3 regions of the Xanthomonas sp. NCPPB 3218 genome follow, and region 1 is predicted to be linked to each of the others. Evidence: predicted binding sites of a transcription regulator. Region 1 holds the regulator's gene; each other region holds the start of a gene.
What was found. The regulator HrcA, encoded in region 1, represses chaperone genes, less so after heat shock. The targets are predictions, from matches to a motif close to TTNGCACTCNNNNNNNNNGAGTGCNAA.

Region 1 (9,828 bases):
CGACGCCCTGAAATAGCACTGGTCATTTTTTGACCAACCTGTCTGTAGCCGTTGCCGCGCAAAGGCTGCGCGCAGTTATCCACATGCTTGTGCCGGTTTCATCCACACCCTGTGTGGATGAAACCGGTCTGCCTTATCCGGCATTGCGCCCAATGACAATCACCCTCGCCCTTGGCGGCGACGCATGCGGTGTCACTCGGCCAGCACATGATCGGTGCCTGATATCTGCACCCTGCTGCGGCCATCGACAGCGGGCAAGCCCACGGTCGCCCCGCACTGCTGCTACCCGTTGCGGTCGGAACGCTCCAGCACCCGTCCGATGCCGCTGCGGTCGATTTCGCTGGCCGCCTGCGCCAGCGCGGCGCGATCGCTGCCCGGCTCGAACCCGATGCGGAAATGCAGCTCGCCGACCGGCGTGCGCGAGGAGTGGATCGACGACAGGTTCACCCCATGCTGCTCGAACACATGCAGCAAGGCACGCAACGACCCGGGCTGGTCTTGCGGCAGATACACGCTCAAGGTCAGCGGTTCGGTGAGGTCGGCCAGCAGGTAGCCCACGCGCTCATAGGTGTAGTTGCCGGCCGCGAGCGATTCGCCCTGCAGCGCCTGCGCGTTGTCGTCCAGGAACCGGGCGCGAAACTGCGCGCGCGCCGCATCGTCACCTCGCGCGACCAGGGCGCGCAGCTCCTGCAGTTGCAGCAACAGCCGATCGAGCATCTCGCCAACATAGGGGTTGCCGAACTGGATGTCTTCGTAGATCGCCGGATTGAGCGAGAGGATGCGTGCGATCACCGCGGTATCCAGCTCGAACGAGGCCGAGCGATACGGCATCAGCGCGCGCAGCTCGCCGAGCAGCGGCGCGTAGTCGCGCAAGGTGCCGGCCTGCGCCAGATGGGTGGCGTGCACCATTGCCTGCACCAGCGCCATCACGCGGTCGTGGTGCTCGGGCGTGGCGTACACGCACTCGGCCTGCAACGCGGTGCACAGCGCCTGTACCCACGTGGACCAGTGCTGCAGGCGTGCCTGGCAGACCACCATCACCCGACCTTTCAAGGTGGGCGATTTGGGCGGTGCGGTCATCGGATGCAGGCCGACGACCTCGGCCGGCGAGGCCAGCATCGCAGCCACCGGTGCCTGCTTGATCGAGGTGACATCCATCCACAACTGCGACGCGGCGCGCGGGCCGGCAAGCGCCACATAGCGCTCGATCAAGCCGGCGGTGTGGCGGATCGGCGCAGAAAAAATCAGCACGTCCGCTCGCTGCGCCAACGTGGCTTCGTCGATGTCGCCGTCACCGGCCGGATCGAAGCCGATCACCTCCAGCCGCATGCGCGTGCGCAGGAACTGCGCCAGCCAGCGTCCGTAGGCGCCGGCGATGCCGACGATGCCGACCACCGGCTGCGCCATCACGCCAAGCGCTCGACGGCAAAGCGCGGTGCGGCCGCGAGTGCGGCCGGCGCGGCGGCCAGCACATCGAACTCTTCGAAGCCTGCAGCCAGGGTCGCTTCCAGCGCGCTGTGCACGCCGCTGAGCGCATGCCCCACCGCCTGCTCGAACGGCACCTCGCGCAGCAGCAAACCGATCAGCAATGCCATCAGCACATCGCCGGTGCCGGCCACATCCACCGGCAGATGCGGCGTGGCCCAGCGATACACTGCCGCGTTGCTCACCGCCAACGTCACCAGCTCACCGGCCGCACCGGCCACGCTGTGCGCAAGCACCCATTGCGGGCCGCGCGCCAGCAATGCGCGCGCGGCGACGATGGCATCGTCCTGCTGCAGACTCGGCAAACCGGTCAGGCGCCCGAGTTCGAACGCATTCGGCGTCACCAGCCAGGCATGCGGCAACAGCCGCTCGGCGAAGACGCGCTCCAGTCCGGGCTCGACATACGGGCCGGTGTGCGTGTCGCCGATCACCGGGTCCAGGCAATACCGCAGCTGCGGCGCCTGCGGCAGGGTTTGCTCGAGCCATTCTGCGAATGCCTCGCCATTGGCCAGGCTGCCGAAGTAGCCGGAGACCAGCATGCGCGCACGCTGCGGCAGGCCGCGCTCGGTGGCACCCAGCAACAGGTCGGCCAGCCAGTCGGCCGGCAGGATGCGGCCGCGCAAGGTGGCGTAGAACGGCGCGTTGCTCAGCAGCGTGGTGGGCACTTCCGCCACCCGCAGGCCCAGCGCACGCAACGGCGGCACCGCCGCGCTGTTGCCGGCATGGCCGTAGACCAGTTGCGATTGCACCGAGATCACATCGATCGGTGAAGGACCATCCGGGCGCTGGCGGCGACCGTGGACGAGGTGACTGTCGGGGGCATTGTTCATCGCCGCATTTTACGCCAGCGCCACGACGCGCCCAGCGTCGATCGATGCGCCCACCGTCCGCTCGCCGCTGCATGCTCCGCCGCCAGGCTGGTCTATGCGCCGGCAGCAGTCGCTATCGCTCTTACCTTTACGGGCTCCCGCCGCACAAACGCAAATGCCGGCCCCTGGGGCCGGCATTCGTAGGGAGAACTTCGCTCAGCCGTGCAACTCTCCGGGCATTCGGAAGCGGGCATCCGCTCCCACGAATCCCGAATCGCCACACTGGCGCACTACCCCGGCAGGCCGGGCCACACCGCCCTTACGATTCCCCAATCCCGATTCCCGACCCCCGGCCTCAGGACGTCATCCGATCCCAGAAGCCCTTGACGCCATCGATGAACGTGGCCGACTTGGGCGAATGCTTGCGGGCATCCTCACCGGTGAACGTGGCCTCGAACTGCTGCAGCAACGCGCGCTGGTCGGCGGTCAGATTCACCGGCGTTTCGACCACCACGCGGCAATACAGGTCGCCTTCGGTACGGCTACGCACCGAGCGCACACCCTTGCCGCGCAACCGGAACAGCTTGCCGGTCTGGGTTTCGGCCGGAATGCGGATTTCCGCCTCGCCGCCCAGGGTCGCCACGCGCACGGTGTCGCCGAGCGCCGCCTGCGAGATACGGATCGGCACTTCGCAATGCAGGTCGTCGCCGTCGCGCTGGAAGATCGCATGCTCGCGCACGCGCACCTCCACATACAGGTCGCCCGGCGGCGTGCCAGCCGGACCGGCCTCGCCCTCGCCTGCCAGGCGGATGCGGTCGCCGGTATCCACGCCGGCAGGCACCTTGATCGACAGCACCTTGTCTTCTTCCACGCGACCGGCGCCGTGGCAGGTCTTGCACGGATTCTGGATCAGCGTGCCGCGCCCGTCGCAATGCGGGCAGCTCTGCTGCATGGCGAAGATGCCGCGCTGGATGCGTACCTGGCCGCGTCCGTGGCAGGTCCCGCACACTTCCACCTTGCCGTCTTCCGAACCGCTGCCGTGGCAGGGCTCGCACTCGATCAGGGTCGGGATCTCGATGCGGCGCTCGATGCCAGCGACGGCTTCTTCCAGATCCAGTTCCAACACGTAACCGACGTCGGCGCCACGTCGCGCAGCGCGCGGACCGGCGGCGCCACCGCCGAAAATATTGCCGAAGATATCGCCAAAGATATCTCCCATGTCCGGGCCACCGGGCCCACCACCACCGCCCATGCCGTGCTCGAACGCAGCGTGGCCATGCGCATCGTAGGCACGGCGCTTGTTGCCATCCGACAACACTTCATAGGCTTCCTTGCACTCCTTGAACATCGCCTCGGCAGCAGCGTCGCCTGGATTGCGGTCCGGGTGGTGCTTCATCGCACAGCGCCGATACGCCTTCTTCAGCTCCTCGTCGCTGGCGCCACGGGCAACGCCCAGCACTTCGTAGTAATCGCGTTTGCTCATAAGCCGGTATTGGGGATTCGTGATTTGAGATTCGTTGAAACGCAAAAGCGGACAGCATGCGCTGGTCCGCCTTGGCGACGCGACGCGTAAAGGATATCGGGATGGCGATCGGCACCTTTAGCGGCTGCCAATCCCCACTCCCGACTCCCAAATCACGGCTTACTTTTTGTCGTCCTTGACCTCGGTGAACTCGGCGTCCACCACGTCGTCGGCGGCCTTGGAGGCCTGCGCGTTGCCGCTGGCCGCATCGGCGTTGCCGCCCTGCTCTGCCGCGGCGGCGGCGGCGTACAGCGACTGGCCGGCTTCTTCCAGGGTCTTGCTGCGGGCCTCGATCTGCGCCTTGTCGTCGCTCTTCATGGCGGTTTCCAGATCCGACAGCGCCGCTTCCACCTTGCCGATCACATCGCCACCGACCTTGCTGCCATGCTCGGTGATCGCGGTGCGGGTGGCGTGGATCAGGCCATCGGCCTGGTTACGGGCCTGCACCAGTTCCTGGAACTTCTTGTCTTCCTCGCGGTTGGCTTCCGCGTCGGCGACCATGCGCTGGATCTCTTCGTCCGACAGACCCGAACCGGCCTTGATCTCGACCTTCTGTTCCTTGTTGGTCTTCTTGTCCTTGGCCGACACGTGCAGGATGCCGTTGGCGTCGATGTCGAAGGACACTTCCACCTGCGGCATGCCGCGCGGCGCCGGCTCGATGCCGGACAGGTCGAACTTGGCCAGCGACTTGTTGAAGCGGGCCTGCTCGCGCTCACCCTGCAGCACGTGCACGGTCACGGCCGACTGGTTGTCCTCGGCGGTGGAGAAGGTCTGCGAGGCCTTGGTCGGGATGGTGGTGTTCTTTTCGATGATCTTGGTGAACACGCCGCCCATGGTTTCGATACCCAGCGACAGCGGGGTCACGTCCAGCAGCAGCACGTCCTTGACGTCGCCGGCCAGCACGCCGCCCTGGATCGCAGCGCCCACGGCCACGGCTTCGTCCGGGTTGACGTCCTTGCGCGGTTCCTTGCCGAAGAAATCGGCAACCGCCTGCTGCACCTTCGGCATGCGGGTCTGACCGCCGACCAGGATCACTTCGTTGATGTCGCTGGCGCGCAGGCCGGCATCGTTCAACGCGGTGCGGCACGGCTCGATCGACTTCTTGACCAGGTCTTCCACCAGCGCTTCGAGCTTGGCACGGGTCAGCTTGATGTTGAGGTGCTTCGGGCCCGAGGCATCGGCGGTGACGTACGGCAGGTTCACTTCGGTCTGCTGGCTGGTCGACAGCTCGATCTTGGCGCGCTCTGCGGCGTCCTTCAGGCGCTGCAGTGCCAACGGATCCTTGCGCAGATCGATGCCCTGATCCTTGTTGAATTCGTCGACCAGGTACTCGATGACACGGTTGTCGAAGTCTTCGCCGCCCAGGAAGGTGTCACCGTTGGTGGCCAGCACTTCGAACTGCTTCTCGCCATCGACTTCAGCAATTTCGATGATCGACACGTCGAAGGTACCGCCGCCCAGGTCGTACACGGCGATCTTGCGGTCGCCGCCGTTCTTGTCCAGGCCATAGGCCAGGGCGGCTGCGGTCGGCTCGTTGATGATGCGCTTGACGTCCAGACCGGCGATGCGGCCGGCGTCCTTGGTGGCCTGACGCTGGCTGTCGTTGAAGTACGCCGGCACCGTGATCACGGCCTCGGTGACCTTCTCGCCCAGGAAGTCCTCGGCGGTCTTCTTCATCTTTTCCAGCACGCGCGCAGAGATTTCCTGCGGCGCCATGCGCTTGCCATCGCTGGTCTGCACCCAGGCATCGCCGTTGTCGTGGGCGAGGATGCCGTACGGCACGTGCGAAATGTCCTTCTGCACTTCGGCGTCGGTGAACTTGCGGCCGATCAGGCGCTTCACCGCGTAGAAGGTGTTCTTCGGGTTGGTCACCGCCTGGCGCTTGGCCGAGGCGCCGACCAGCACTTCGCCGTCCTTGGTGTAGGCGACGATCGAAGGCGTGGTGCGGTCGCCCTCGGAATTTTCGATGACGCGGGCCTTGCCGCCGTCCATGATCGACACGCACGAGTTCGTGGTGCCGAGGTCAATACCAATGATCTTGCCCATGGATACGCTCCTGATGATTCTGTAGCTGTGTCCGGCGACGCCGGGTCTGGCTGAGATGTGGGGGTGGTGCGCAGGTGTTCAAGCCACCTGCACGAATCTGCGTTTCGCGCATGCGCCCGGCAGTTCAGCCGGGCGCTGCGGTTCAGTCGTGCTTGGCCACGACCACCAGGGCCGGGCGCAGCAGACGCTCGTTGAGCAGATAGCCTTTCTGGAACACCTGCACCACGTGGCCCGGGGCGATGCCCTCGGCCTCGCCCTGGCTGATCGCCTGGTGCTGGTCCGGGTTGAACGGCTGGCCGACCGGGTCGAGCAGGGTCAGGCCGTTGTCAGCCGCGACCTTGAGCAACTGCTTGTAGGTCATGTCCAGGCCATCGCGCAGCGGGCTGGGTTCGGTGCCGGCCGCGGTCAGGCCGGCGTCCAGGCTGTCGAACACCGGCAGCAGCTCGCCCAGCAACTTCTCGTTGGCGAACTTGCGCGCGTTCTCGACGTCGCGGGCGATGCGCTTGCGCTGGTTTTCCAGATCGGCCCGCTCGCGCAGGGCATCGGCCTTGACCAGCGCGATCTCGCTGCGCAGCGACTCGATCTCGGCCTTGAGCGGATCGGTCTCGGGTGGGTTCTGGGACAGGTCTTCGGAATCGAATTCGGGGTGGTCTTGGTTCATGTGCAGTTCCCGGGCAAGCGGAACGCCCGCCCCAACGTCACCCCGTATGTGGGCGCGCGCGCGCGTTTCAAGCAAAACGATCGTATCGATCGCTGCCGCTTATCGCGTGCCGGGCGGTTCCATGGCAGCGCCCAGCACCTGGGCGGCGGTCTGCACCAGCGGAATCACCCGGTCGTAGGCCATGCGTTTGGGCCCGATCACGCCCAGCACGCCCAGCACCTGGCCATTGGCGGCATACGGCGCGGTGACCAGCGAGACATCGTCCAGCGACAGCATGCCGGTCTCTTCGCCGATGAAGATGCGCACGCCCGGCGCCTGGATGGTGCGTTCGAGCAGTTGCAGGATCTCGCGCTTGCTGGCGAAGGCCTCGAACAGCTCGCGCAGCCGGTCCAGGTCCGACAGGTCCTGCACGCCCATCAGGCGGGTCTGCCCGGCCATCACCATGTCGTCGGCGTCGGCCGGCACCAGCGCCTCGCTGGCCAGATCCACGCTGTGCGCCAGCAGCTGCTCCATCTCGTTCTTGGCCATGCGCAGCTCGCGCAGCAGCGAGGCGCGGATGTCCGACAGCGCGCGCCCGGCAAATTGCGCATTGAGGTAATTGGCCACCCGCTCCAGCTCGGCCGGCTCGTAGGCCCGGCGCGGCTCGATCACCCGGTTCTGCACCTCGTTGTCGGCAAACACCAGGATCGCCAGCACCCGGCGCGCGTCCAGCGCCACGAAGTCGATATGCCGGAACGCGAACTGCTCGCGCCGCGGTGCGCTGACCACGCCGACGAAATGGCTCATCGCCGACAGCATCTGCGAGGCGCTGCCCAGCAGCGACTGGGTGCCGTTGCCGCTGGCAAGCTCCGCGCGCAGACGGCGCACTTCTTCCTCGCCGGGCGGCTGCATCTGCACCAGGCTGTCGACGAACACCCGGTAACCGTGCGCGGTGGGCACCCGCCCGGCCGAGGTATGCGGAGAGCTGAGCAGCCCCACATCCTCCAGGTCGGCCAGGATGTTGCGGATGGTGGCCGGGCTGACGTCCAGCCCGGCGTGCTGGGCCAGCGTCTTGGAGCCCACCGGCTCGCCATCGCGGATGTAGCGGGCAATCAGCGTCCGCAGCAGTTGGCGTGCGCGGGGATCGAGCGTTGGGGACTGTGACGCGCGCATGGGATCATCCGGTGAGACTGGGCATAGATAATGTCTGGCCCTGCGGTTGGCAAGCGTCTTATTCCCTGCCCGCCGCTCCCACCCTAAGCTTCCCCAAAGCGTTCACACTCGATCCCATGCTCAGACACCTCTCCATCAAGGATTTCGCCGTCGTCCGCGCCACCGAACTGGAATTCGGGCCAGGCATGACCGTGGTTTCCGGCGAAACCGGCGCCGGCAAGTCGCTGATGGTGGACGCGCTAGGCTTCCTGTCCGGGCTGCGCGCCGACAGCGGCGTGGTCCGCCACGGTGCCGACCGCGCCGAACTGTCGGCCGAATTCCAGCTGCCGGCCCAGCACCCGGGCCTGACCTGGCTGTCGGACAACGAACTCGACGACGACGCGCAATGCCAGCTGCGCCGGATCATCCGTGCCGATGGCGGCTCGCGTGCCTGGATCAACGGCCGCCCGGTGACCTCTTCGCAACTGGCGGAGCTGGCCTCGCGGCTGGTGGAGATTCACGGCCAGCACGAACACCAGGCCTTGATGGCCCGCCACAGCCAGCTCGCCCTGCTCGACGCCTACGCCCGCAACGGCGCGCAGCGCGAGCAGGTGCGCCAGGCCAGCCAGCGCTGGCAGGCCCTGTTGGACGAACGCGATGCGCTGTCCGCGCAGGGCGATGTCTCCGACCGCATCGGCTTTCTGGAACACCAGCTCAGCGAACTGGAACGCGAGGACCTGGATCCGGCCGCGATCGCCGCGCTGGACGTCAATCATCGCCGCCAGGCGCACGCCACCGCATTGATCGGCGCGTGCGACAGCGTGGCCCTGCAGCTCAACGGCGACGACGGCGTCTCCGCACTGGGCCTGCTGCAGGACAGCCGCCATGACCTCGCGCGCGTGGCCGAGCACGAGCCGCGCCTGGGCGAGGTCGATGCACTGCTGGACAGCGCGGTCATCCAGATCGAGGAGGCGCTGGCCCTGCTCGACCGCGTGCGCGACGACCTGGAGGCCGACCCGGCCCAGTTCGAGGCGATGGAGCGCCGGCTCGGTCGCCTGCACGATCTGGCCCGCAAGCACCGCGTCACCCCGGACGAACTGGCCGCCCAGCGCGACCGCATGAGCCTGGAAGTGGAGAGCCTGCGCGGCGCCGACGAGCGCCTGCAGCAGCTGGACAAGCATATCGAGGCGGCGATCGGCGTCTGGCGCAGCGCGGCCAGCAGCCTCAGCGCCAGCCGCACCACCGCTGCCGAGGCCTTGTCGGCCGCCACCACCACGCTGATCGGCGAGCTGGGCATGGGCGGCGGGCAGTTCCTGATCCAGCTGCTGCCGCAGGACACCCTGCGCCCTGACCCCAACGGCGCCGAGCGGGTGGAATTCCTGGTCGCCGCCAACGCCGGGCAGCCACCGCGCGCATTGCGCAAGGTCGCTTCCGGCGGCGAGCTGTCACGGATTTCGCTGGCGATCGAGGTCGCCGCGCTCGGGCTGGACAGCGTGCCGACCATGGTCTTCGACGAAGTGGATTCCGGCATCGGCGGCGCAGTGGCCGACATCGTCGGGCAAAAGCTGCGCGCCCTGGGCGAAGAGCGCCAGGTGCTGTGCGTGACCCACTTGCCACAGGTGGCCGCCAAGGGCCACGCGCACTATCGGGTCAGCAAGGCGCCGGTGGACGGCATGACCCAGAGCGCGGTCGAACTGCTCGGCCCGCAGGCGCGCCAGGAAGAGCTGGCGCGCATGCTGGGCGGGGTGGAAGTCAGCAAGGAAGCCCGCGCGGCGGCACGCAAGCTGCTGCAGAGCGCCTGAGCCGCCGGGCGCTGTCTCGGCCGCCATCGGGGTTGCCCAGGCAGCCGATGGCGGCAAACGCACAAGGCGGCCGAAGCCGCCTTGTCGTTACCGCGATGCCACCGGCTTGCCGTCAGCGCGGACGCTTCTTGCGCACGTACAGCACCAGCGAGTGCTCTTCCAGCTCGTAGCCATGCTGGGCGGCGATCTGCCGCTGCAAGGCCTCGATCTCTTCGCTCTCGAACTCGATCACGTGGCCGGTATCCACGTCGACCATATGGTCGTGATGGCCGCCACGATCCAGCTCATAGACCGCCTGGCCGCCTTCGAAATTGTGCTTCAGCACCAGGCCGGCGGCCTCAAACTGGGTCAGCACCCGGTACACCGTGGCCA
Region 2 (9,828 bases), 1.2 Mb from region 1:
TGATCGGCGAGGCGTTGGGCGTATGCGAGCCCCATTGCGTATCGGCCTCCACCGAGCCCTGCTGGTTCATGCTGTTGAGCACGTCGTAGACGGTGGCGAAACCTTCCTGCTGGATCTGCTGCGCAGAGATGGTGACCACCGGCTGCGCGCCTTCGACCTGCGCGCGCTTGATGCGCGAGCCGGTGACGCTGACCGCGTCCAAGGTGGAGGTGGCGCGCGGTTGCTCCGGCTCGGCCTGCTGGGCAGCCGCCGACGGTGCGATGGCGCCGGTCAGGGCGAGGGACAAGGAAATCGACAAGGCAAGGCGATGACTGCGGCAGTTCATAAGATCCCCGGGAGAGGCCGGCATGGCCGGCGTGGCGTTCCACTGCAACGACGCCTGCGAGCGATGCACCGCATCGCCGCCCCCTGTCCGATGGCCCCCCGACCGTTCGGCGCAAGCGCCTGCCCAGCGACGCTAGGTTGGCGCTGACATCGATGTCAACACACTGTCATGCAAGTGTGATGGGGTTCGCGATCCACGCGATGGCACGCACGTCGACACGGTTGGGGCCGCGAACCGATTGCGCGAACCGTGGCATCTGCGCCGCGTAGGAGCGCACCCGGGCGCGACTGGGGCATTCCCGGTGAAGCCCATTCGCGCCCTGGGGCGCTCCTACGGGGTCATGGGGTTTGCGTAGCCATGCAAGCGCCGGGTTCGACATGGTCGAGGCCGCGAACCGATTGCGCAAGCCAATGGCATCGGCCCCGCGTAGGAGCGCACCCGGGCGCGACTGGGGGCATTCCCGGTGAAGCCCCTTCGCGCCCCGGGGCGCTCCTACGGGGTCATGGGGTCTGCGTGACCATGCGCACGCGCGGGTTCGACACGGTTGGGGCCGCGGCATCGGCGCTGCGTAGGAGCGCACCCGGGCGCGACTGGGCATTCCCGGTGAAGCCCTTTCGCGCCCTGGGGCGCTCCTACGGGTCATGATGGGGTCTGCGTGGCCACGCACGACCTCTTGCGGCATCCACGACCGCCCACAAAAAACCCCGCCTTTCGGCGGGGTCCTTTTTTGCTGCAACAGCCGAGTGGCGTGGATCAGAAATCCATGCCGCCCATGCCGCCCATGCCACCGCCGGCCGGCATCGCCGGCTCGTCCTTCTTCGGTGCATCGGCCACCATGGCTTCGGTGGTGATCATCAGGCCGGCGATCGAGGCTGCGTTCTGCAGCGCCGAGCGGGTGACCTTGGTCGGATCCAGGATGCCGAACTCGACCATGTCGCCGAACTCGCCGTTGGCCGCGTTGTAGCCGTAGTTGCCGGTGCCTTCCTTGACCTTGTTCAGGATCACGGACGGCTCTTCGCCGGCATTGGCCACGATTTCGCGCAGCGGGGCTTCCATCGCGCGCAGGGCGATCTGGATGCCGTGGGTCTGGTCTTCGTTGGCACCGGTCAGGTTACCGACGGCCACCAGCGCACGCACCAGGGCCACACCGCCGCCCGGGACCACGCCTTCTTCGACGGCTGCACGGGTAGCGTGCAGGGCGTCTTCGACGCGGGCCTTCTTTTCCTTCATTTCGATTTCGGTCGACGCGCCGACCTTGATCACTGCAACGCCACCGGCCAGCTTGGCCACGCGCTCCTGCAGCTTCTCGCGGTCGTAATCGGACGAGGTGTCTTCGATCTGGGTCTTGATCTGGCCAACGCGGGCTTCGATCGTGGCCGAGTCGCCGGCGCCGTCGATGATGGTGGTGTTCTCCTTGGAGACCTGCACCTTCTTGGCGCGGCCCAGGTCCTTGATCGTGGCCTTCTCCAGCGCCAGACCCACTTCCTCGGAGATCACGGTGCCGCCGGTCAGCACGGCCATGTCTTCCAGCATCGCCTTGCGACGGTCGCCGAAGCCCGGTGCCTTGACGGCCACGACCTTGACGATGCCACGGATGGTGTTGACCACCAGGGTGGCCAGCGCTTCGCCTTCGACTTCTTCAGCGACGATCAGCAACGGCTTGCCGGCCTTGGCCACGCCTTCCAGCACGGGCAGCAGGTCGCGCACGTTGGAGATCTTCTTGTCGTGCAGCAGGATGAACGGGTCGTCCAGGTCGGCCGACTGGCTCTGCTGGTTGTTGATGAAGTACGGGGAGAGGTAGCCGCGATCGAACTGCATGCCCTCGACCACGTCCAGCTCGTTTTCCAGGCCCGAGCCTTCTTCAACGGTGATCACGCCTTCCTTGCCGACCTTCTGCATCGCTTCGGCAATGATGTTGCCGATCGATTCGTCCGAGTTGGCCGAGATGGTGCCGACCTGGGCAATCGCCTTGTCGTCGGTGGTGGGCTTGGAGATGTTCTTCAGCTCGACGACGGCAGCCTTGACGGCCTGGTCGATACCGCGCTTGAGGTCCATCGGGTTCATGCCGGCGGCCACAGCCTTGGCGCCTTCGCGGATCAGGGCCTGGGCCAGCACGGTGGCGGTGGTGGTGCCGTCGCCTGCGTTGTCGTTGGTCTTGGAAGCGACTTCCTTGACCATCTGCGCGCCCATGTTCTCGAACTTGTCAGCCAGTTCGATTTCCTTGGCGACGGAGACGCCGTCCTTGGTGATGGTCGGCGCGCCGAAGCTCTTCTCGAGCACGACGTTGCGGCCCTTCGGGCCCAGGGTGGCCTTGACGGCATTGGCAAGCACGTTGACGCCACGAACCATACGGGTACGTGCGTCTTCACCGAAACGAATGTCTTTAGCAGCCATTTGTTGTAACTCCGGAATTTGAGATTGGGGATTGGGGATTGGCTAAAGCGGGGTTCGGGGGAGATGCGGGATCAGCTGCGCCAAGCGCAGTGGCCAATCCCGAATCCCCACTCCCGAATCCGCCGTCAACGGCTATCAGCCGATGACCGCCAGGATGTCGTCTTCGCGCAGCACCTTGTACTCGACGCCTTCGGACTTGTAGCTGCTGCCGGCGTACTGGCCGTAGATGACCTTGTCGCCGACCTTGACCACCGGCGCGCGCAGGCTGCCGTTGTCCAGGGGCTTGCCGGCGCCGATGGCGACGACTTCACCCTTGGTGGACTTTTCCTTGGCGGAGTCCGGGATCACGATGCCGCCGGCGGAAACTTCGTCGGCTTCGATCGGCTTGACTACAACGCGGTCGTGAAGCGGCTTGATGCTCATAGAGAAAGACCCTCTTAAGTGATTGATTGGTCTGGAAATTATCGGCGATGTTAGCACTCGTATGTGACGACTGCCAGCACAGCGCGCGGAAAAAACCCGACAGAGCGGGTGCGGGCCAGAGATTGTGCTGTGTGGCCAGCTTTCAAGGGCTGGGGGGCAAAAAATTTTCGCCGGGCAGTTCCGTCCCAGGGCCACGACGCGGCCGACACGACCTGGCAAGCAGTACGACCGCTGGCGACGGTCAGCCGGGTCGGGAACCGGGCTGCGCAACAGCCGGCTGCGCCTGAGGCCGGCTACCGAGCCACTGTCACGCCGGACAGTGCGCACCGAGCAGTCGCCGGAGCAGCCGCTCTAAAAATGGAACCAGGTTCCACCGATTGTCATGCGCACGTTTTACAGTCGGCCACGCATTCCCCGATCACAAGGAGCTGTCGATGAGGTTGCCGTCCCCTGCACGTGTTTTCCCCTTGCGCTGGTCCCCCAGCTGCACGCTTCCCCTGGCCTGTGCGCTCGCGCTGGCCATCCCCACCGCCCACGCGGCGGTGTTCATCAACGAACTGCATTACGACGACGCAGGCGCCTCCGGCGACAGCGGCGAAGGGGTGGAAGTGGTGGCCACCGCCGGCGAATCGCTGAGCGGCTACCGCATCTATCTGTACAACGGCAGCACACCGGGCGCGGCCACGGTCTACGCCAATACGGCGGTGCCGGCCGGCAGCCTGGTCAGCTGCGGCAGCCAGGTGCGCGTGGCCACGGTCGGCTACGCCAGCAACGGCGTGCAGAACGGGCCCAACGACGGCGTGGCGCTGGTCGACCCCAACGGCCAGCTGGTGCAGTTCCTCAGTTACGAAGGCGCCATCACCGCCAGCGGCGGCCCTGCCGCCGGCATCACCAGCCAGAACCTGCCGGTCAGCGAGAGCAACAGCAGCGCGGTCGGCAGTTCGCTGCAACTGACCGGCACCGGCAGCAGCGCGTCCAACTTCAGCTGGGCCGGCTCGTCGGCGCAGACCTTTGGCGCGTGCAACCGCGGCCAGAGCTTCAACGGCAGCGGCGGTGGCGGCGAGACCGGCGCGGCACCGACGATCACCAGCACCACCCCGACCCAGGGCGCGACCGGCTTTCCCGCCGCCGGCGACCTGAGCGTGGGCTTCAGCGAGGCGGTGACGCTGAGCAGCGGCGCCTTCGCACTGAGCTGCGCCAGCTCCGGCACGGTGGCGCTGAGCTACCCGACCAGCGGCACCCGCTTCAGCCTGTCCACCAACACCGCCCTGGTCGGTGGCGAGCGCTGCACCCTGGCGATCACCGCCAGCGCCATCCGCGATGCCAGCGGGCTGAGCCCGGCCGCCAACCAGTCGATCGCCTTCACCGTGGCCACCGCCAGCGGCGGCGGCACCGGTTACTACTCGCGGGTCAACACCGCCAATGCCAGCCAGTTGCGCTGTTCGCTGCACACCGTGATCAAGGGCCACACGGTCTATCCGTACAGCGGCTCGGGCACCAGCACCTGGACCATCCTGGAGATGGCCGACGAGGATCCCAACAACAGCGGCCGGATCCTGGACGCCTACCGCAACCGCAGCTACGCCAAGGGCAGCGACCGTGCCGGCACCGGGAGCGGGCTGACCTACAACCGCGAGCACACCTGGCCCAACTCGCTGGGCTTTGGTAGCGCCAGCGGCGACAAGGGGCTGCCGTATGCGCCCTATACCGATACCCACATGCTGTATCTCACCGATACCGCCTTCAACGCCGACCGCGGCAATAAGCCCTACGCGGCCTGCACCAGCAGCTGCGGCGAGCGGGTCACCGAGGTCAATGACGGCAGTGGCGGCGGCAGCGGGCGCTATCCGGGCAATTCCAACTGGGTGCGCACCCCGGATGGCAACGGCGGTACCTTCGAGGTGTGGGGCAAGCGCAAGGGCGACATGGCGCGTGCGGTGATGTACATGGCAATCCGCTACGAGGGCGGTACCGACGCGGCCACCGGGCAGTCCGAGCCGGACCTGGAGCTCACCGACGACCGTAGCAAGATCGTGCAGACCTCGGCCTCGCCGGCCTACATGGGCCTGTTGTCCACGCTGCTGGCCTGGCACCAGGCCGACCCGCCGGACGATGCCGAGCGGGCGCGCAACCAGGTGATCTTCAGCTTCCAGGGCAACCGCAACCCGTTCGTGGATCACCCCGAATGGGCGACCTCGAGCCTGTTCACCTCGGCCAAGCCGGCCAGCTGCCAGTTGGCCAATTGATCCGGCCCGGCCCGGCGCCCCAGGCGCCGGGCCGGGAGACGGCCTTGCAGCGGCAATCCACGTGCCCGACCGCGCAGCAGGCGCGCGAGCCGTCGGCCTGCGTCATTCAACATCAGCGGGCAGGCGCAGGACCGATATCGCCGGACAGCCGCCAGGCTCAGCGAACTTGACGCCCTGTTCCGGAAACTGCGGTCGATCCCCCGCAGACAGGGGATTACACTGCGCGGTCACATGAGCGCCTCTTCCCTCCATCTGTTGTTCAGCACCTGTCCGGATGCCGACAGCGCCGAGCGCATTGCGCGCGTGCTGCTGGACGAGCGCCTGGCCGCCTGCGTCACCCAGTTGCCCGGCGTGCAGTCGCTGTACCGCTGGAACGGGGCGATCGAGCGCAGCCAGGAAGTGCAGCTGTTGATCAAGACCTGGGAAGACCGCCTGCCGGACGCCATCGCGCGGCTGCAGGCGCTGCATCCATATGAACTGCCGGAGGCGATCGCGGTCCAAGCCAGCGCCGGGCTGCCGGCGTATCTCGATTGGGTCCGGGCCGAAACCCGCAAGGAATCCTGACGTCCATGAAGTCTCTGTCCCGCTGGATCGCCCGCTGCGCATTGCTGGCCGTACCCTTGCTCGCCGCGCCGCTGGCGCTGGTGGCGCCCCTGCCCGCGCAGGCCGCGGTCACCGAGGCCGACCTGCTGCCGGTGGATCAGGCCTTCACCCTGAGCGCCACCGCCGACAGCCGCGACAGCATCGCGCTGCACTGGAAGATCGCGCCGGGCTATTACCTGTATCGCCACCGCATCAGCGTCAAATCCGGGCAAGGCTTTGCCGCCGGCGAGCTGGCGCTGCCGGAAGGCGAGAGCAAGCACGACGAGTTCTTCGGCCAGGTGCAGACCTACCGCAAGCAGCTGCAGGCAAGACTGGCCGGCAAGGCCGATGCCGGGTTGCAGACCGCCGTGCTGCAGGTGCAATACCAGGGCTGCGCCGACGCCGGCGTGTGCTACCCGCCGCAACGCCGCGAGCTGCGCGTGCGCCTGCCCGATGCCTCGGCTCCCGCCGCGACGTCCGCCACCCCGCGCGAAAACCTGGGCGCGCTGGTGCCGCGCGCACCGGCAGGCCCGCGGATGTTCGGCAGCACCGGCCAGGCCGCCGGCGTGGACGCACTGCCGCTGCCGGCCGAGCAGGCCTTCACCTTCGAAGCCATCGTCGGCGACGGCAACAGCCTGCTGCTGCGCTTCACCCCCGCGCCCGGCTATTACATCTACCGCGACCGCACCTCGCTGGCGCTGGAAGGCGCCGGCGGCGTGCGTCCCGGGCTGCCGCGCTGGCCGCAGGGCAAGGCGCACCGCGATGAGCACTTCGGCGATGTGGTGGTGTATTTCGACCAGGCCGAAGTCACCTTGCCGCTGCTGCGCGAGCATGCCGAACCGGTCAAGGCGACCCTGGTGGCGACCTTCCAGGGCTGCCAGACCGATGGCATCTGCTACCCGCCGATGACCCGTCGGGTGGCGCTGGAGTTGCCCGCCGGCACGGTGTCGCCGCAGAACCAGGCGCAGGCGGCGCCGCTGATGATCTCGCCGCTGCCGGCCGGGCAGCTGCCTGCGGAACCGGCGCCAGCACCGACGCCCGCGGCGACTGCAGCGCCGGCCGCAGATGCCTCGGCCGACAATCCGCAGCGCACCCAGCCGCCGCACACCGACAAGGGCTTGCTGGCGATGCTGGTGCTGGCCCTGCTCGGCGGGCTGGTGCTGAACCTGATGCCCTGCGTGCTGCCGATCCTGTCGCTGAAGGTGCTGGGCCTGGCCCACAGCGGCGAGAGCCGCAGCCACGCGCGCAGCCATGCGATCTGGTATTCGCTGGGCGTGCTGGTGTCGTTTGCGGCGATCGGCGCGCTGGTGATCGGCCTGCGCGCGGCCGGGCAGGCGGCCGGCTGGGGCTTCCAGCTGCAGCAGCCGTGGTTCGTCGCGGCGCTGGCCTATCTGATGTTTGCGGTGGGCCTGAGCCTGTCGGGCGTGTTCACGCTGGGCAGCAATCTGGGCGGCATCGGCCAGTCGCTGGCAGCGCGCAATGGCCCACTGGGCGATTTCTTCACCGGCGTGCTGGCCTGCGTGGTGGCCAGCCCCTGCATCGCCCCGTTCATGGGCACCGCACTGGCGTATGCCTTCACCGCCCCGGCGCTGCTGGCGATGCTGGTGTTCCTGGCACTGGGCCTGGGCCTGGCGCTGCCGTTCCTGCTGATCGGCTTCATCCCCTCGCTGGCGCGGCGCCTGCCCACGCCCGGCGCGTGGATGGAAACGCTCAAGCAGGTGCTGGCGTTCCCGATGTATCTCACTGCGATCTGGCTGCTGTGGGTGCTGGGCAAGCAGCGCGGCGTGGACGCGCTGGCGCTGATGCTGGTTGGCGCCACCCTTCTGGCACTGGGCCTGTTCTGCTTCGAGCGCAGCCGCTGGAAGAGCCATCGCATCGGCATGGGCCTGGCCGCGGTGATGCTGGTGCTGGCGATCGTGCCGGTGGTCGGGGTCACCCGCCTGCGCCTGCCGGCCGCCACTGCCGCCGAAGGCGTGGTGGCGTTCTCGCCGCAGTTGCTGGACCGCCTGCGCGCCGACAACCGCGTGGTGTTCGTCAACATGACCGCCGACTGGTGCGTGACCTGCAAGGCCAACGAGAAGAACGTGCTGAGCAGCGCCGACTTCCGCGACGCACTGCGCCGCGTCGACGCGGTCTACATGAAAGGCGACTGGACCAATGTCGACCCCAGGATCAGCGCCTTCCTCGACCAGCACCAGGCCGTCGGCGTGCCGCTGTACGTGGTCTACGGCCCCGGCGCGCCGCCGGCGGTGCTGCCGACCGTGCTGACCAACGCGATCACCGAGGATGCGTTGCTGCGCGCGGCTAGGTGAGCCGGTCGGTCAGACCCGCGGGCCGGCACGCCGGCTCGAACGGCGGCCCGATGCATGGACGGCATGGGTCGATGATGAAGGGAGCGAGCGCCGATCGGCGCTGAAGTGGCTGGATGCCGGCGAACACCAGCCGGCGTTGCCGAGCACGCCACGCGACAGCACGACAGCACGACAGCACGACAGCACGACAGATAGCAGGGTCCGGGACGCGCGGCAGCGAACGCACCACTTCCGCGGATGGACGCGCTGCACTACGCCCCATGGTGATTCAGCAGATGGTCGGCATGCGATCGACCGACCGGCAAGGCTGGGCGCCTGCCGCGAAACCGCAGCCCCACAGGGCCTGGCGCACCAACGCAGCAGCGTGCCACCATGAAATTAAAACAATCGTTTAAAACAGACCTAACTTCGTCTATCTGGACAGCATCGGCGACATCGCGCAGACTTCCGGCCTTTCCGCTCTCCCGGATGTCATGGCCCACCTGCTGCTGTTGCATGGCCCCAACCTCAACCTGCTCGGTACCCGCGAGCCGGATGTCTACGGGCGCACCACGCTGGCGCAGATCGATGCGGCCCTGGTGGACCGTGCGCAGGCCGCCGGGCATGCGCTGGCCTGTTTGCAGTCCAATGCCGAGCACGTGCTGGTGGAGCGCATCCACGCCGCGCGCGAGGACGGCACCGCCTACATCCTGATCAACCCGGCCGCCTTCACCCATACCTCGGTGGCGTTGCGCGATGCGCTGCTGGGCGTGGGATTGCCGTTCGTGGAAATCCATCTGTCCAACCCGCATGCGCGCGAGCCGTTCCGTCACCACAGCTATCTCAGCGACAAGGCCGACGGCGTGATCTGCGGCTTTGGTGCCGACAGCTACCGGCTGGCGCTGGAAGCGGTGATCGCGCGGCTGGAACGCGACGCATGACATCCCGCTCACCCACGCCGGCGCCCGCGCCGACGGCCTGACCCCCTTCCGCCGGCAGCCGCCGGCAACCTCCACCGATTCACCTCATGAGGCCCGTATGGATCTCCGCAAAATCAAGAAACTGATCGACCTGCTCGAAGAATCCAATCTCGCCGAAATCGAGATCAAGGAAGGCGAAGAAAGCGTGCGCCTGGCACGCGTGCCCAAGGGCACCACCGTGATGAGCGCGCCGGTGCAGCAGTACGCACCTGCCCCGCCCGCGCAGGCCCCGGCCGCCCCCAGCATGCCGATGCAGTCGCCCACCGAGGCCTCCACCGGCGGCGCCAAGCAGGCTGCCGCCCTGCCGGAAGGCCACGTGCTGCGCGCGCCGATGGTCGGCACGTTCTACACCTCGCCCTCGCCGGACAAGCCGGCCTTCGTCACCGTCGGCCAGCAGGTCAAGGCCGGCGAAACGCTGGCGATCATCGAGGCGATGAAGATGTTCAACCCGATCGAAGCCGACGTCTCCGGCACCATCGTGGCCATCCTCGGCGAAACCGGCCAGCCAGTGGAATTCGATCAGCCGTTGTTTGTGATTGGCTGAGAGCCGGGAATCGGGAGTGGAGAATCGGGAATCGGCAAAGCGG
Region 3 (9,828 bases), 2.4 Mb from region 1:
GCGCTCCTACAAACAAACGCGAGCGAACAGGCCACAAGTGTCCCCACGTTTTCGTAGGAGCGCGCTTGCGCGCGATGGGGCGTTACCGGGAATGCCCTCGCGCACAAGTGCGCTCCTACAGAGAACGCGGGCTATTTGGCCGCGTGATGTACGAGGCGCATGTCCTTGCAGCAACGTGCCGTGTCGGCAGCGCGTGCGGTGTCTGCCATGGGCCATGTTGGCCTGAGCGGAAACGCGAAACTCAGGTCAGCGCGGTCATCACGCCACGCTGGTACGCAGGCCGTGCGCGCAGGCGCTGGTACCACGCCTGCAGATGTGGCAGCTCGGGCCGCTCGATCGGCATTTCGAACCAGGCGTAGATGAAGCTGCCCAGCGGAATATCACCCATCGCAAATTGCGCGCCGGACAGATACGGCTGCTGCGCCAGGGCCGCATCCGCGCGTGCGAGCAGGTCGCCCGAGTGCGCCAGCGCCGCGGCGATGCGCGCAGGATCGCGCTCGGGTTCCGGTGTGCGCAGCACGCCCCAGAACAGGTCGCGAAACACGCCGGCAAACGTCGAGGTGGTCCAGTCCATCCAGCGATCGCCCAGCGCGCGTTCGGCCGGTGCCTGCGGATACAGGGCCGGCGCATATTGCGCGGCCAGGTAGCGCACGATCGCATTGGACTCCCACAGCACCAACTCACCATCCTGCATCGTCGGCACCAGACCGTTGGGATTCAACGCGCGATACTCGGGCGTGTCGTTACGACCAAACGCACCACCGACTTCGATCGAGGTATAGGGCACCCCGGCTTCTTCGGCGCACCACAGCACCTTGCGCACATTGCTGGAATTGCGCCGCCCCCATAGCGTGATCGAGGCGTTTCCTGCCGCCGGTTGCATTGCAGCGTCAGCCATCGTCATTTCCCTGCTGGCGGTTTGGGCGTCGCGCGCGCCGGACGCTTCGCGGTGGACGCCTGCGTGGCGACGGCGGCAGCTGGCTGCGCTGCTTTCGCCCGCCCGCCCTTGGGCGCATCGCGCACCCACAGGGCCTGCTCGTCCTGCTTGATCTCGAACAGGCCGATCGCACGCACCAAGTCGCTGAGTTTGCGATAACCGTAGTTGCGTGGGTCGAACGAGGCCTGGTTGGCCACCTGCTTGCCCACCGCGCCCAGATGCGCCCAGCCATCGTCTTCGCAGGCACTGTCGATCGCATTGCGCAGCATCTGCACCAGCCGGGTGTCGCCGCGCAGCGCGGTGGCATCCTTGCGGCCGGCAGCGGTGTCGCTGGCCGCTGCCGCCTGCTCGCCCAGCGCTTCGACATAGGTGAACTTGGAACAGGCATTGACGAACGGCGCCGGGGTTTTCTTCTCGCCGAAGCCGTACACCTTCATGCCATCGGTGAGCAGACGCATCACCAGCGGAGTGAAATCCGCATCGCTGGAAACGATCGCAAAGCCATCCAGATTGCGTGCATACAACAGGTCCATCGCATCGATCACCATCGCCATGTCCGAGGCGTTCTTGCCCGAGCTGTAGGCAAATTGCTGGATCGGCCGGATCGCGTATTCGTGCAGCGCCGCTTCCCAGCTCTTCAGGTGCGGACTCTTCCAGTTGCCGTAGGCGCGGCGCACGTTGGCCACGCCATAGCGCGCCACTTCGGCCAGCACCACGTCGATCTTGCCGGCCGGCGCGTTGTCGGCATCGATCAGCAAGGCGATGCGTTTGTCGGGATTGTCGATCATGGTCATTCCTCGAAGGTGTCGGCAGAGTCGGTGTCGCTTGCGGTGTCGATTTCGGTGTCGGCGGCATCGGCCGACGGCAGCGTGTACTGGCTGCCATCGTGCATGGTCAACACGCCATCGCTCAGGATCTCGCGCTCGGAGCCGCCACTGACCCAGGTGGCATGCACGCGGCCGCGGCCGCGATCGCCTTCCACCGTGAACACGAAATCGTCGTCACCCGGCGCCAGACCGGTGCGCACCAGATCCACCCGCATCGTGTGGATCTGGCCGATCTGTTCCTGCACCACCGCATCGCCCTGCAGCGCGGCGCGTGCTTGGTCGGCAAACAGCGACCAGCCGAACACGATCAGCCAGCCGAGCGCGCCCAGCACCAGCATGCCGAACAGCACCACGCAGGCCGCCAGCCCGATCAGGCCGAGTGAGACGCCGCTGAGTTTCTGTCCGGGCGCACGCGCGGCAGCCGGTGCCATCGCCGGAGAAGCGGATGGCGGTGGCGACAGCGGCGGCAACGGCGGCGGTAGTGACGGCATGCGATCATCATGTGGATGAGATGCGACATGATGCCGCAGGCAGGCCGGGTCCAGGCGGCATGTTCATTACCGATGCGGCATGCTGATGAGCCCGCGTCGCAATCCATCGGACCTTACGATGACTTCTTCCCCCTCCCAAGCTCCGCTGCACCTGGTTGTGGTTGGCGGCGGTTTCGCCGGCTTATGGGCCACCCGCGCACTCGACGATCCCGGCATCCGCATCACCCTGATCGACCGCCAGAACCATCACCTGTTCCAGCCGCTGCTGTACCAGGTCGCCACCGCCGGCCTGTCGGCACCGGATATCGCCGCGCCGCTGCGCCACATCCTGCGCGAGCAGCGCAATGTCGAAGTGCTACTCGGCGACGTCGCCGAAATCGCACCGGCCCGCCGTGAGGTGGTGCTCGCCGACGGCAGCACGCTCGGCTACGACATGTTGCTGCTGGCCACCGGCGCCACCCATGCCTACTTCGGCAACGATCAATGGGCCGAGCATGCGCCCGGCCTGAAGACGCTGTACGACGCGCTGGTGCTGCGGCGCAAGTTGCTGCTCGCCTTCGAGCGCGCCGAAGCCGAATCCGACCCGGCCGCACGCGCAGCCTGGCTGAGTTTTGCCGTGGTCGGCGGCGGCCCGACCGGCGTCGAGCTGGCCGGCACGCTGGCCGAGATCGCCCGCCACACGCTCAAGAACGAATTCCGCCATATCGACCCGCAGCAGGCGCGCGTGCGCCTGGTCGAAGCCGGCCCGCGCGTGCTGCCCTCGTTCCCGGACGATCTCACCGCCAAGGCGCGCAAGCAGCTCGAGCGCCTGGGCGTGGAGGTGCACACCGGCACGCCGGTCACCCACATCGATGCGCTGGGCTATCAGCTCGGCGACACCTTCGTGCCTGCACGCACCGTGGTGTGGGCCGCCGGCGTGGCGGCATCGCCGCTGGCGCGCACGCTGGGCGTGCCGCTGGATCGTGCCGGCCGCGTGCTGGTGGAGCCGGACCTGAGCGTACCCGGTCACCCGGAGATCTTCGTCGGCGGCGACCTGGCCTCGGTCCAGCAAGACGGCCGCCCGGTACCAGGTGTGGCACCGGCAGCAAAGCAGATGGGCAAGCACATCGCCAAGGCGATCCGCGCCCGCCACCGCAGCCAGCCTGCACCAGCCTTCCGTTACCAGGACTACGGCAACTTGGCCACGATCGGCCGCATGGCCGCCATCGTGCATGTCGGCAAGCTCAAGCTCTCCGGCATCGTGGCCTGGTGGTTCTGGCTGGCCGCGCACGTGTACTTCCTGATCGGTTTCCGCAACCGGTTCGTGGTGCTGGTGAACTGGGCGATGGCGTACTGGAGCTACCAGCGCGCCGCGCGCATCATCTTCGGCGGTGCCACCGACGATCCGCCGCCCAGCAGCAAGGACGGATGACAGCGGCGCAGGCCGTGCGCGATGCTGTGCGGCCTGATGCGACGGTCTGATCGTGACCACTCTCCTGTTCCTGCTGGATCTGCTCGGCACCTTCGTGTTCGCCCTCAGCGGCGCGACCGTGGCGGTGCGCAATCGCCTGGATCTGTTCGGCGTACTGGTGCTGTCGTGCGCGGCGGCGGTGTCCGGCGGGATCGTGCGCGATGTGCTGATCGGCGCCACCCCGCCGGCCGCACTGGTGCATCCGCAGTACCTGCTGGTCGCCTGCCTGGCCGGCGTGGCCGGTTTCTACTGGCATGCGGCGGTGGAACGGTTGCGCAACCCAGTGCAACTGTTCGACGCGGCCGGGTTGGCGCTGTTTGCGGTGTACGGCACCAGCAAGGCGCTCGATTACCAGCTCAGCCCGCTCAGCGCGACCTTGCTCGGCATGCTCAGCGGCATCGGCGGCGGCATCGCGCGCGATCTGCTGGTGGCGCGGACGCCGGTGGTGCTGCAGGCCGAGCTATATGCGGTCGCCGCGCTGGCCGGTGGCGGCCTGGTCGCGATCGGGCACATGCTCGCGGTACCGCAGGCCTGGTCGCTGGCGACCGGTGCGCTGGTCTGTTTCGGGCTGCGCTTCATGGCCATCCGCTACGGCTGGCATCTGCCGGTGGCGCGCCTGCCGGAATAGCGCCGGCAGGCGCAGCGCGCGGTCGATCATCGGCGAGCGACCACGACGAACCACCACGCGTCGTCGGACTCGACGCAGCACCAGCAGCCCACATGCAAACGGCCCGGAAGACCGGGCCGTTTGTGCAACACCTGAGGCACGATCGAAGGATCAGGCCACGAACAGTGCCTTCATCTTCTTCAGCGCATTCGCCTCGATCTGGCGGATACGCTCGGCCGACACGCCGTACTCGTCGGCCAGCTCCTGCAGCGTCACCTTGGAGTCCGAGTCCAGCCAGCGGCGCTTGACGATGTCGCGCGAGCGCGTGTCCAGGCCGGCCATGCCTTCGCGCAGCAACTGCAGCTGATTGTCCTCGCTGTCGTGACGCTCGTAGGCCTGCGACGGATCTTCGTCGTTGGCGACCAGATAGCTCACCGGCGACGGCGGACCATGATCGTCGTCTTCGTCGGACGAGGCATCGAAGCCGATATCGCGACCGGACAGACGCGACTCCATCTCCATCACTTCGCGCTCGGAGACGTTCAGGTCCTTGGCGACCGCAGTCACCTCGGACGCATTGAGCCAGCCCAGGCGGGTCTTGGACTTGCGCAGGTTGAAGAACAGCTTGCGCTGCGCCTTGGTCGTGGCGACCTTGACGATGCGCCAGTTCTTCAGGATGAACTCGTGCATCTCGGCACGGATCCAGTGCACCGCGAAGCTGACCAGGCGCACGCCCATTTCCGGGTCGAAGCGCTTGACCGCCTTCATCAGGCCGATGTTGCCTTCCTGGATCAGGTCGCCCAGCGGCAGGCCGTAGCCGTTGTAGCCGCGAGCGACGTGCACCACGAAGCGCAGGTGGGAATGGACCAGCTCGCGCGCGGCGTCCAGATCCAGCTCGTCACGGAAGCGACGGGCAAGGTTCTGTTCCTCATCGACCGACAGCACCGGGATCTGGTGCACGGCACCGATGTAGGCGTCCAGCGAACCGAGCGCACTGGGAATCGGGAGATTGTTTGCCACTAGGGCAGTCGAGGTGATCTGGTTCATAGGGCACCATCTTAGCAGTCGAACTATTGGACTGCCGGGTACAGAAAGAGTTCCCAGCGTTCCATTTATAGGACGTTCGGGCTTTTGGTATCGCCGTCGTTCTACGGCGCAACTCCCGACTTCGAGCATCTACGCTACCACCGCCGCCCTGCGCAGACCGTGACAAAGCCGCCGCGAAACGGGCCGGCGCCGGTACCGTTCAGCCGCTGGCCGGAGTGGTGTCCAGCGCGTTGCGGGGCGGCAGCGACCAGTCGATCGGGCCCAGCCCGCGGCGCTGCAGGTGCTCGTTGGTCTTGGAGAAGTGCTGGCAGCCCAGAAAGCCGCGATGCGCCGACAACGGCGAGGGATGCGGGGCCTTGAATACGCGATGGCGCGCCTGGTCGATGACCTTGCCCTTGGACTGCGCGTAACTGCCCCAGAGCAGGAACACCAGGCCTTCGCGCTCGCGGTTGAGAGTTTCCACCACATGGTCGGTGAAGCCTTCCCAGCCCTTGTTCTGGTGCGCGCCGGCACGGCCCTGCTCCACCGTCAGCACCGCATTGAGCAGCAGCACGCCCTGGCGCGCCCACGGCATCAGATAGCCATGGTCCGGCCGCGCGATGCCCAGGTCGTCCTGGATCTCCTTGTAGATGTTGAGCAGCGACGGCGGCACCGGCACGCCGGGCAACACCGAAAAGCACAGCCCATGCGCCTGGCCTTCGCCGTGATACGGATCCTGGCCCAGGATCACCACCTTGACATGTTCGAACGGGGTGGCGTCGAAGGCCGCAAAGATCTGCGGGCCCGGCGGGAACACCCGCGCCCCGGCCGCCTTGCGCTGGCGCAGGAATGCGGACAGCTCCTGCATTTCCGGGCGCAGCAACCAATCGCCCACCCGCGCCTTCCACGACGGTTCCAGCTGGATACGCGCTTCCACTTCAGCCACTTCGGTCATAGCGTGACAGCCTGGTCCTCGAGCCGAGCCAGGCGCAGCTGGAACAGCACCTTGGTCACCAGCAGACGTTCTTCGATGGGTTTCTGCACCAGGTCGTTGGCGCCGGCGCGCAGCAGCTCGGACTGGTTGCGCGGATTGGTGTCGCCGGTCATCACCAGCACCGGCAGGCGACGCTTGCCGTAGGCGAAGTCGATGCGGATGCGCTCGACCACGTCGCGGCCGTTGAGCTCGCCCTTCAGGGTCACATCGGTCAGCACCACGTCGATGCGGCGCTCGGTGCGGCCCAGCGATTCGGCGGTGAGCAGCGCAAAGGCATCCTCGGCGGTGAGCACATGCACCACCTTCAGGCTCTGCCGCTCGAGCATGCGCTTGGTCGCCTCGGCCACCACGCGGCTGTCCTCGATGTACAGCACGGTCGCGCCGACCACCGGCTCGGGCTGCACATAGCCGCGGATGAAGGTCGCCAGGGCTTCGTGGCCCAGCGCCTTGTCGAAATAATCGGTGACGTATTCGGTGAAGCGGCGCTCCACCAGATGCTGCTGCGCATCGCCGGAGACCACGATCACCGGCACATAGGCCTGGCCGGCCGCTTCGCGCACGCTGCGCGCCAGGGTCAGGCCATCGCCATCGGGCAGCGACAGCGAGGTGGTGACCAGATCCACCGCCCCGGCTTCCAGCGCCTGGCGCGCCTCGGCGATGCTGGAGCAGCCGATCACCTGCACGTTGGGCAGATCGCGCTGCAACACATCGGCGATCAGCTTGCGCACCAGCTTGGAGCCATCGACCACCATCACGCGCGGCGCGTCGCTGATCAGGTGCTTGAGATCCGGTGGATGCATGGCAGGCCTCAGGTCTCGGTGGGACGGGTCTGGCGGAGGAAATGGCCGGTGACCAGCCAGGCACCCAGCCAGCCCAGGACCAGGGTGCCGACCAGCACCAGCGCAGAATGCAGCAGATCCAGCCCGTGCAGGGTAAAGGAGCTGCCGTAACTGTCGGCCAGGGTCGCCAACGGCGCGCGCAACGCCAGCCCGGAGGCGGCGATCAGCGCGAGCGCCACAGCGCCGGCACCGAGCCCGTACCAGGCCCCCAGGTACAGGAACGGACGCCGGATGAAGCCATCGCTGGCACCCAGCAACTGCAGCACGCCGATTTCCTCGCGCCGCGACTGGATGTCCAGCCGCACCGTATTGCCGACCACCAGCACCGCGCCGACACCCAGCAGTGCCGACAGCACCTGCACCAGCCGCTCGCCGAAGTGCAGCCAGCCATCCAGGCGCTTGCGCCACAGCGCGTCGTGCTGCACCTGGTCGGCCTGCGGCAAGGCCTGCAGCGCGCCGGCCAGCTGCGCATCGTCGGCCGTCTCGCTGGGCGTGACGACCAGCAGCGTCGGCAGCGGGTTGTCGCCCAGCGCATCGATCGCCTCGTCGAGCTTGGCGCTCTCGCGCAGCTCGGTCAGCCCCTGCGCCGGCGTGCGCAGCGCGACCTGGGCAACGTCCGGGCGCGCGCGCAGTTCGCCGGCCAGGGCCTGCGCGGCCTCGGCGCCGATCTCGACCTTCAGGAACAGGTTGATCTCGCGCGACTGCTGCACGCTGCCGGCCAGCAACTTGACGTTGTCCAGCGCGATCGACAGCCCCAGCGGCAAGGCCAGCGCCAGCGCCATCACCACGATGGTCAGCAAGGTGGCCCACGGCTTGCGCATGGCACGGCCCAGGCTGAAGGCGATGCTGTGCAGATGGTGGTCGATCCACACGCCGACCCGCGAAGGGGCGACGGCTTCGGTATTGGCGGGCTTGCTCATTCGGCCAGATCCTGCGGCGAGATGTCGTCGACCAGGCGGCCGTGGTCCAGGATCAGCACGCGCTTGCGCATCTGCTTGAGCAGGGCCAGGTCATGGCTGACCACCAGTACGCTGGTGCCGCGCGCGGGCAGCTCGGCGAACAACTGCATGATTTCCGCGGCCAGCGCCGGATCCAGATTGCCGGTGGGCTCATCGGCCACCAGCAGGCGCGGTTCGCCGACGATGGCGCGGGCGATGCCCACGCGCTGCTGCTCGCCGGCCGACAACTGCGACGGCAAGGCCCGCTCGCGATGGGCCAGCCCGATCCGCTCCAATGCCGAGCGCACGCGCTTGCCGATCTCGGCACGCCGGGTGCCGCGCAGGATCAGCGGCAACGCCACGTTCTCGGCGATGCTGCGGTCGTTGAGCAGGCGATGGTCCTGATAGACCGCACCCACCTGGCGACGGTGCAGCGGAATCTGCCGGCCGCGCACCTTGAGCAGGTTGCGTTCGCCCAGCAGTACTGCGCCCTGGCTGGGCCGCTCGCTGAGGTGGATCAATTTGAGCAGGGTGCTTTTGCCGGCGCCGGAGTGGCCGGTCACGAACAGCATCTCGCCATCGGCCACTTCGAAGCTGACATCGGTCAGCGCCTGGTGGCCACCGGCGTAGTGCTTGCTGACGTTGTCGAAACGCAGAACGGTCATCCAGCGATTATGCCGGAGCGCCAGCGCTTGCGTCGCATCGCCGGAGCCCGGCAATGCGACGCAGGCCGCAGGCGATCAGTTGCCGGACACCAGCGAGCGCAGGCGACGGCCGATGCGGCTCAACAGCGACGGGCTGCCGGACGGCTTGGCGGCGCTGCGCACCGGCTTGGCGACCACCTGGGTGGGCTTGCGCGGTGCGGCAGGTGCGGCGACCGGTGTGGAGGCCACTGCCGGCTCGGCACCTTCGACCGGACGGCCGTTGCGACGACGGCGCCGCTTGCGTGGTGCGCGCTCGGCATCGGCCACGATGGTGGAAGGCGCCTCGACCGACGCCGCCGCAACCACCGGCGCTTCGGTCGGCGCTGCCGCTGCCGGGGCTTCGCCCTCCACACGCGGCTTGCGACGCGGACGCGGCTTGCCATCGGCACTGCCGCCGTCGCGACGACCGCCGCCACTGCCGCTGCGCGATGCGCCACCCGAACCGCTGCGACCACCGCCGCGGCGCTGCTCTTCGGCAGCACGCTGTTCGCGCGCCTCGCGGAAGATGGTGCCCACGCTGTCGCCAGCATCCTCGTCGGCCTCTTCGCCTTCCACCGGTACACGCGCGGTACGCGGCAGCGGCGTCAGCAACTCGGAGGTCACCGGCTCGACCGGAATCTTCTGCTCGATATAGGCCTCGATGTCCGGCAGGCTCATCGCATAGCGCTCGCAGGCGAAGCTGATCGCATCGCCCTCTTCGCCCAGCCGCGCGGTACGGCCGATACGGTGCACGTAGTCTTCCGCATCGAACGGCAGGTCGTAGTTGTAGACGTACTTGACGCCGTCGATGTGCAGGCCGCGCGCGGCCACGTCGGTGGCGACCAGGATTTCGAGCTGGCCCTTCTGGAAGCGGTTGAGCAGCGACTCGCGCTTCTTCTGCGGCACGTCGCCTGACAGCACGCCGACCCGGTAGCCATGCCGCTCCAGCGTGCGCGCCACGCGCTCGACGAACGCCTTGGTATTGACGAACACCATGGTGCGTGCGCCTTCGCTGCGCGACAGCAGGCCCAGCAGC

Region 2: a site for HrcA is predicted at 3,193-3,219, ahead of AC1PLS_RS02825 (co-chaperone GroES). Genes of this name have one in related genera too.
Region 3: a site for HrcA is predicted at 5,371-5,397, ahead of rpoH (RNA polymerase sigma factor RpoH). Genes of this name have one in related genera too.

Annotation. Positions count from the first base shown of each region.
Region 1 is NZ_CM161516.1:1,794,064-1,803,891, reverse strand. It holds gene AC1PLS_RS08005 (hypothetical protein) at 1-11, shown strand, start outside; gene AC1PLS_RS08000 (prephenate dehydrogenase) at 283-1,410, opposite strand; gene pdxY (pyridoxal kinase) at 1,407-2,315, opposite strand; gene dnaJ (molecular chaperone DnaJ) at 2,650-3,777, opposite strand; gene dnaK (molecular chaperone DnaK) at 3,937-5,862, opposite strand; gene grpE (nucleotide exchange factor GrpE) at 6,005-6,523, opposite strand; gene hrcA (heat-inducible transcriptional repressor HrcA) at 6,623-7,675, opposite strand; gene recN (DNA repair protein RecN) at 7,792-9,456, shown strand; gene fur (ferric iron uptake transcriptional regulator) at 9,569-9,828, opposite strand, start outside.
Region 2 is NZ_CM161516.1:635,754-645,581, reverse strand. It holds gene AC1PLS_RS02835 (TonB-dependent receptor plug domain-containing protein) at 1-325, opposite strand, end outside; gene groL (chaperonin GroEL) at 1,079-2,719, opposite strand; gene AC1PLS_RS02825 (co-chaperone GroES) at 2,855-3,142, opposite strand; gene AC1PLS_RS02820 (endonuclease) at 3,577-5,388, shown strand; gene cutA (divalent-cation tolerance protein CutA) at 5,620-5,952, shown strand; gene AC1PLS_RS02810 (protein-disulfide reductase DsbD family protein) at 5,958-8,282, shown strand; gene aroQ (type II 3-dehydroquinate dehydratase) at 8,756-9,202, shown strand; gene accB (acetyl-CoA carboxylase biotin carboxyl carrier protein) at 9,300-9,785, shown strand.
Region 3 is NZ_CM161516.1:4,483,141-4,492,968, forward strand. It holds gene AC1PLS_RS18795 (glutathione S-transferase family protein) at 242-898, opposite strand; gene AC1PLS_RS18800 (NYN domain-containing protein) at 901-1,731, opposite strand; gene AC1PLS_RS18805 (hypothetical protein) at 1,728-2,255, opposite strand; gene AC1PLS_RS18810 (NAD(P)/FAD-dependent oxidoreductase) at 2,374-3,666, shown strand; gene AC1PLS_RS18815 (trimeric intracellular cation channel family protein) at 3,719-4,333, shown strand; gene rpoH (RNA polymerase sigma factor RpoH) at 4,484-5,359, opposite strand; gene ung (uracil-DNA glycosylase) at 5,559-6,284, opposite strand; gene AC1PLS_RS18830 (response regulator) at 6,290-7,132, opposite strand; gene ftsX (permease-like cell division protein FtsX) at 7,141-8,091, opposite strand; gene ftsE (cell division ATP-binding protein FtsE) at 8,088-8,774, opposite strand; gene rhlB (ATP-dependent RNA helicase RhlB) at 8,850-9,828, opposite strand, start outside.